2 regions of the Streptomyces sp. B21-105 genome follow, and region 1 is predicted to be linked to the other one. Evidence: riboswitches for the same ligand, from Rfam matches in the RefSeq annotation. Region 1 holds a riboswitch; the other holds the start of a gene.
The links. Region 1 has a riboswitch for cyclic di-AMP ahead of QA802_RS36400 (M23 family metallopeptidase). Riboswitches for the same ligand answer to the same signal wherever they lie in the genome.
Positions count from the first base shown of each region.

Region 2: another riboswitch for cyclic di-AMP. It lies ahead of QA802_RS17495 (transglycosylase family protein); the one in region 1 lies ahead of QA802_RS36400 (M23 family metallopeptidase).

Region 1 covers NZ_JARUMJ010000001.1:8,126,724-8,130,548, forward strand. The annotation lists gene QA802_RS36395 (alpha-galactosidase) at 1-1,713, shown strand, start outside; cyclic di-AMP (ydaO/yuaA leader) riboswitch at 2,018-2,176, shown strand; gene QA802_RS36400 (M23 family metallopeptidase) at 2,179-3,159, shown strand; gene QA802_RS36405 (DUF6250 domain-containing protein) at 3,530-3,825, shown strand, end outside.
Region 2 covers NZ_JARUMJ010000001.1:3,916,075-3,919,899, reverse strand. The annotation lists gene QA802_RS17505 (cytochrome P450 family protein) at 1-105, shown strand, start outside; gene QA802_RS17500 (LysM peptidoglycan-binding domain-containing protein) at 333-1,418, shown strand; cyclic di-AMP (ydaO/yuaA leader) riboswitch at 1,624-1,806, shown strand; gene QA802_RS17495 (transglycosylase family protein) at 1,810-2,523, shown strand; gene eno (phosphopyruvate hydratase) at 2,946-3,825, shown strand, end outside.

The sequences.
Region 1 (3,825 bases):
CGGATGCGCGGCGACGTCGTCGAGCGGTGGACGACCCTGCGCAACGAGGGCGAGCAGCCGCTGGAGCTGCTCCGCGCGGACTCGGCCACCTGGACCCTGCCCGAGCGGGACGACTGGCGGCTGTCGCAGCTGCACGGCCGCTGGGCCGCCGAGTCGCGGCTCGCGCGCACCCCGCTCGGCCACGGCGAGACGGTCATCGGCAGCCGCCGCGGCCACACCGGCCACCAGCACCTGCCCTGGGTCGCCCTCGACACCGACGCCACCGAGGAGCGCGGCGAGGTCTACGGCTGTGCGCTCGGCTGGTCGGGCTCCTGGCGGATCGGCGTCGCCCGGCTGCCCGACGGGCGCGTGCAGATCACCGGCGGCGCCGGGTACGACGACTCGGGCCTGCTGCGCCTCGCGGCGGGCGAGTCCTTCACCACGCCGGTCTTCGCCGGACTGTGGAGCGACGCCGGCTTCGGCGGGGCCAGCCGCGCCTGGCACGTTTACCAGCGGGCCCATGTCGTCCCGGACGCCGAACAGGACCGGCCGGTGCTGTTCAACTCCTGGGAGGCCACCTACTTCGACATCTCCGAGGAGCAGCAGGCGACCCTCGCCCGGCGCGCCGCGGCGATCGGCGTCGAGCTCTTCGTGGTGGACGACGGCTGGTTCGGGGCGCGCACCGGCGACCACGCCGGGCTCGGCGACTGGCAGCCCAACCCGGACCGCTTCCCGAACGGCCTGAAGCCCCTCGCCGACTACGTGCGCGCCCTCGGCATGCAGTTCGGCATCTGGGTCGAGCCCGAGATGGTCAACCCGGACAGCGACCTGTACCGGGCGCACCCGGACTGGGTGCAGTTCCAGCCGGGACGAAAGCGGACGGAGTTCCGCAATCAGCTCATGCTGAACCTCGCGCGCGAAGACGTCCAGGAGTATCTCTGGGAACAGCTCGACGGGCTGCTGTCCAGCGCGCCGATCGACTACGTCAAGTGGGACTTCAACCGCTGCTTCACCGACGCCGGCTGGCCGGACGACCCCTATCCGCAACGCCTGTGGGTCGACCACGTGCGGGCTCTCTACAGCCTCCTGGACCGGTTGCGGGCAGCCCATCCGGGCGTCGCGTTCGAGTCCTGCTCGGGCGGCGGTGGGCGCATCGACCTCGGGATCATGAGCCGCACCGACCAGGTGTGGACCTCCGACAACACCGACCCGCTGGACCGCCTCGACATCCAGCACGGCTTCAGTCAGATCCACCCGGCCCGGGTCATGGCCGCGTGGGTCACCGACAGCCCCAACACGCAGCTCAACGGGCGGGTCAGCTCGCTGCGCTTCCGGTTCGTCAGCGCCATGGCCGGGGTGCTCGGCGTCGGCGGGGACCTCGCCGAGTGGAGCGAGGAGGAGCTCGCCGAGGCGCGCCGGTGGGTGGACCTCTACAAGGACGTCCGGCATGTGGTGCAGCAGGGCGACCTCTATCGGCTGCGTCCCCCGGCGGGCGGCCTGAGCGCCGTCCAGTACGTACTCGGGGACGAGACCGTCGTCCTCGCCTGGCTCCAGGCCCAGCGGTTCGGTGAGCCCGTTCCGGCGCTGCGGCTGCGCGGGCTCGACCCGAAAGCGTCGTACGAATGCCGTGAAACGGGTGAAATCCATCGAGGTGCGGTGCTCTTGCATCACGGAATGCACGCCGGACTGCGGGGCGACCTCGATGCGGCAGTTATCCGGCTGCGTCGCATCTGAGGTTTCTGTCCGAATTGGATTCTTCGTTACAACTCGCTCTGGAATAGGAAAAGCTGGACCAGTGTCACGTGAGCAGCGTCATATCTGTGACGGTAAGTCGCCCGTCATGTTCACGTAATGCATGTGGTTTTCCGGGGTGTTTGCCCCTATGGGGATCTTTGTATTCACGGAGCGTGACCGCGAATTCTCACAGCGGATCAAGAAAAATGCCCTGACCGTGCAACCTCTGCTTGTCCCTGTGCGTCTTGGTCGCTTACGTTCCACACCAATCCGGACGGACGCCTAATCCTGCCGCCGCCCGGAATCCGCACTCTCACCCGTACATGGCAGGAGCGGGGGACCCACAGGCACCACGCCTGTTCCGGTCCCGGAACAGGCTCGGGGTAAAGCCGCGTCCCGACGTGGCCGGACATCTCCAGTCCGCACCCGACAGCTCACCTCGTAGGCGCCGGAGAGGAATTCGTCATGCCCGCGAAGGGTAAGCACCGCCGTCCCAAGGCCCAGCGCCTCACTCGTTCCATAGCCGTCGCCGGAACCGGCGGGGCCGCGCTCGCCCTTCCGTTCATGGCCGCCTCCGGCGCCCACGCGGCCACTGCGGAATCCGCGCCCCAGGCGGTCTCCCGGGCCGTCGCGCAGACGGTTTCCCAAAAGGCCGTGCAGGCCGCTCCGGTGACCCGGAAGACCGCCGCCGCCACGACCTACACCGTGCGGTCCGGCGACTACCTCTCGAAGATCGCGACCGAGCAGCACGTCAGCGGCGGCTGGCACAGGCTGTACCGGGACAACCGTGAGGCCGTCGGCGCGGACCCCTCGCTGATCCATCCCGGCCTCAAGCTGACGATCGGCAAGAAGGCCGCGGCCGGCACCGCCAAGCCGTCCAGTTCCTCCTCCTCCTCCTCCTCCTCGTCCTCGTCCTCGTCCTCGTCGGAGTCTTCCGCGGACTCCTCGACGTCGTCGAAGTCCTCGGGGTCCTCGGGGTCCTCGGAGTCGTCGTCCTCCGCGAAGACGACCACCCAGGCCGCCGAGAGCAGCACGGGCGGCTTCACCCTGCCCGTGGCCGGCGCCACCGTCGGCACGCCGTACCACCAGTCGGGCAGCATGTGGTCCAGCGGCTACCACACCGGCGTCGACTTCGTCGTCCCGACCGGGACCTCGCTCAAGGCCGTCGGCGCGGGCACGGTCGTCTCCGCGGGCTGGGGCGGCGCCTACGGCAACCAGGTCGTCATCAAGCTGGACGACGGCTACTACGCCCAGTACGGCCACCTGTCCCAGCTGTCCGTCTCGGCCGGCCAGACCGTCGACGCGGGCCAGCAGGTCGGGCTCTCCGGCGCGACCGGCAACGTGACCGGCCCGCACCTGCACTTCGAGATCCGCACCACCCCGGACTACGGCTCGGACGTCGACCCGATCGCCTACCTCCGCTCCCACGGCGTCTCCGTCGGCTGACCCCCTCCGACGACCCCGCGCCTGACACGAAACCGAAGGCCGGCCCCGATCGCACGATCCGGGGCCGGCCTTCGGCGTGTCCGGTGTGGGTGCGGCGCGGACCCCACGGACCCGCGGACTCCAGGAACCCCGCCGACCCCCGCTGACTCCGCCGACTCCGCTCATTCATGATCGTTCGATTGCGGTCGTGTGGCGTGTCCGGTCGCACCGTCGACAGGCGACGCCGATACGGACACAGTGGTCCAGTCAGACGGCAAGCGCTTTCGGCGTCGGCCTCGGACCCGAGGGGACGCCGACCGGGCGTCGGCGCGGGGTCCGCCGCGCACGGAGGCCGCCCGCCGCCCCGGTCCCACCGAAGGAGCCGCATCCCGTGACGACGACGCGCAGAACATTCGGCACACTCGCCGCCTCCGCCGCCCTGGCCGCCCTCGCCCCGTCGACGACGGCGAGCGCCGCGCCCCGCCGCCGTCGGCTTATCGCCCACGACGACTTCCGGCACGGCCTCGGCCGATGGGCCGTCGAGCGGGAGCAGGGCGGTACGGTCACCGCCTCCTGCGGGAGCCTCGAGATCGACGTGCCCGCCGGCGCGACGGTCTGGTTCACGCAGCGGCTCGACGGTCCGTACGTCCTCGAGTACGTCGCCACGCCCGTCTCCGCCGGCGGGCC
Region 2 (3,825 bases), 4.2 Mb from region 1:
GTGGACCCGGCCGAGTTGAGATGGCGCGGCGGCCTCATCATGCGCGGCCTGCGCACGCTCCCGGTCGAGTTCGCCCCGGAGCCCGCCGCACGCTCCGGCGCCTGACGCTCCCGTCCGGACCGGAACGGCAGGGGCGGGTCTGACCGGGTGCCAGCCCGGATTGTGACCATGTGGCGAAGCGAACGTGACCGATCCTCAAGTCTGTGATCTTCACGTGATCTGCGCGGCATTAACTTGTGACAAGTGATCGTCTGCCGATACGTTCACTCGTCAGCGCGACGCGTCAGCTCACTCGCCCGCGCCGGCACTGCTGTCCAGAGAAAGGCCCTCGCATGCTCTCCGGGAACGGCCGTCACCGTCGCCCCCGCCAGGCCCCCGCGCTGCTCGTCGCGGCCGGGGTGACCGGCTCCGCCATCGCCATCCCGCTGCTCGCCGCCTCCGGCGCGAGCGCTGCGGACGGCACGGTGTGGGACAAGGTGGCGCAGTGCGAGACCGGGGGCTCGTGGAGTGCCGACGACGGCGGCGACGGCGAGTCCGGCGGCCTGAGCCTCACCCAGCAGGACTGGAACACCTACGGCGGACTCGACTACGCGGCGAGCCCCGACCTGGCCAGCCGCAACCAGCAGATCGCCGTGGCGCAGAAGGTGCTCGCCGCCAAGGGCATCGGCGCGTGGGGCACGTGCGGGCTGACCTCCGGGCTCACCAAGGAGAACGGCGCGCTGACCGTGGACACCGGCGTGGCGGGCGATTCGTCAGGAACGTCTGGCTCCTCTGGTTTGTCTGATCTGTCCAGGGGCTTGTCGGGCTCTTCGGGTTCCTCGGGGTCCTCGGGTCCGTCGGGTTCGTCGGGCTCTTCGGATTCCGGCAACGACTCGACCGGTTCCAGCGGTTCCAGCGGTTCCAGCGGTTCGACCGGATCATCGGGCTCGTCCGAGTCGTCCGACTCGTCCGGTGATTCTCCGAGTTCATCCTCACCGTCGCCTTCATCTCCTTCATCCCCATCTGTCGTCACGGGTGACTCCGACGGCACCGGCGGCCAGGGCGACCCTCAGGCCGGCGGCGGCTCACCCGCGGACACCCCGGAAGCGGGCGACTCGGACAAGTCGGGCCAGGAGGTGGGTTCCTGGAGCCTCGTCGACACCGGCTCCCTCGGCTCCGGCCGCCATCGCGGCGCCACGGCCGACGAGCCCGCGGCCAAGAGCGCCGACCCCTCGACGGGCGGCACGTCCACCGCCTCGGCGGGCCGGCATGCCGCCGCCACCTATGTGGTCCAGGAGGGAGACTCTCTCGCCTCCATCGCCGACTCCCTTGGCCTCCACGGCGGATGGCGCGCCCTGTATGCCGAGAACAAGGACGTCATCGGCGCCGACCCGAGCGACATCCTGCCCGGTCAGACCCTCGACACAGGGGCCCAATAGGGCGCAAAGCCCAAGAAGGACAGCGGGAGTTCACGACATGCTTCGCGCCGAATGTCCGATTTGGCGAAAGTGTGGGATGAGTCTCAGAAGCCCTGATCGTCTTTGAAATTCCGTGGATCGCGTGTCTACGGTCGTGACCGCTCGGCAATCCGAGCCCCGGCCGCCGCAACGCCGAATCCTGCCAGCGGCTCCCCGGGAACAGTCGTCGCGTCAAGCGCCGTAGGCAGGAGCGGGGGACCCAAGGTAAGTGCCGCGCCGGGAAGTCGCCGGAGCGGCTCGGGGTGAAGTCACCCCTCCCACGGAGCGCAGTCTCCGGCGGAGGAGTGGCCGGGCAACTCACACGGCCCGAACCCGACAGCTCACCTCGCAGGCGTCGGTGAGGGGATCCACCATGCTGTTTTCCGGTAAGGGCAAGCACCGTCGTCCGTCCAAGGCCAGCCGCGCCGCCGCCATGGCCGGCGTGACCGGTGTCGCCATCGCCGCCCCGCTGATCGCGACCGGCAACGCCTCCGCCGCCACCGCCTCCGAGTGGGACGCGGTCGCCCAGTGCGAGTCCGGCGGCAACTGGTCCATCAACACCGGCAACGGCTACTACGGCGGCCTGCAGTTCTCGTCCTCCACCTGGGCCGCGTACGGCGGCACGCAGTACGCCTCGCAGGCCAACCAGGCCTCCAAGGCCCAGCAGATAGCCATCGGCGAGAAGGTCCTCGCGGGCCAGGGCAAGGGCGCCTGGCCGGTCTGCGGCAAGGGCCTGTCCGGTGCCTCCTACGACGGCGCCGGCGCCGGCTCCTCGAACTCCGGCTCCTCCAACTCCTCAGGCTCGTCGGACAGCGGCAGCAGCACCCGCTCGACCGAGCAGAAGAGCAGTTCCCGCTCCACCGACCGTCCGGCGGCCGCCAAGAAGTCCAAGACGGTCACCACCCCGACCGGCAAGAAGGTCAAGAAGGGCGACGGCGAGTACAAGGTCGTCAAGGGCGACAGCCTCAGCTCCATCGCCGAGAAGCACAAGGTCGAGGGCGGCTGGCAGAAGCTGTTCCAGCTGAACAAGGACATCGTCCAGGACGCCGACCTCATCTACCCGGGTCAGCAGCTCCACCTGAAGTGACAGCCGGCCGCGGACGAAGCCATCGTGCCCGCCTGGTGAAGGCCGGCGCCTGAGGACCTGGTGAGGGTCCCCCCTCGTCTCTTCGTCTCTCGTCCCCCTGGCCCACGGCCACCCTGATCCCCCGTCCCGGTGCGTGTTCCCCCGTACGCACCGGGACGGGGTTTTCTCTTGCGCCCTTCCGGCCCGCCGCCCGCCGCCGCCCGCGGCCCTTTCGTGCGCTCCGGCTGCGACCCTTCCGGAGTGCGCGGTGTTTTCTGGCCTTTTCGGCCGCTTTCCCTTGCTGCTTTGTTCCGAGCGGGAACAATGTGTACGGTCAGTCCGTCCACGGGACGGTCGGTCGGTGGCCGACGCTCCGGAGACGGTTAGGCTCTAGGCGCAAGGCCACGCGCCGCGCACTTTCAGCGTCACATCCCATGAAGGAGATGCTCGTGCCGTCCATCGACGTCGTCGTAGCCCGGGAAATCCTGGACTCCCGAGGCAACCCCACGGTCGAGGTCGAGGTCGGCCTCGACGACGGCAGCACGGGTCGTGCCGCCGTCCCGTCCGGCGCCTCCACGGGCGCCTTCGAGGCCATCGAGCTGCGCGACGGTGACCCGAACCGCTACCAGGGCAAGGGCGTCGAGAAGGCCGTCCTGGCCGTGATCGAGCAGATCGGCCCGGAGCTCGTCGGCTACGACGCCACCGAGCAGCGCCTGATCGACCAGGCGATGTTCGACCTGGACGCCACCGACAACAAGGGCTCCCTCGGCGCCAACGCGATCCTCGGCGTCTCGCTCGCCGTCGCCCACGCCGCCTCCGAGGCGAGCGACCTGCCGCTCTTCCGCTACCTGGGCGGCCCGAACGCGCACCTGCTGCCCGTTCCGATGATGAACATCCTGAACGGCGGCTCGCACGCCGATTCCAACGTGGACATCCAGGAGTTCATGATCGCCCCGATCGGCGCGGAGTCCTTCTCCGAGGCGCTGCGCTGGGGCGCCGAGGTCTACCACACCCTCAAGAAGGTGCTGAAGACCAAGGGCCTGTCCACCGGCCTCGGCGACGAGGGCGGCTTCGCCCCGAACCTGGAGTCCAACCGCGCCGCGCTCGACCTCATCATCGAGGCCATCCAGCAGGCCGGTTACGTCCCCGGCGAGCAGATCGCGCTCGCGCTCGACGTCGCCGCGTCCGAGTTCTACAAGGACGGCAAGTACGAGTTCGAGGGCAAGTCCCGCTCGGCCGCCGAGATGACCGAGTACTACGAGGAGCTCGTCTCCGCGTACCCGCTCGTCTCCATCGAGGACCCGCTGTACGAGGACGACTGGG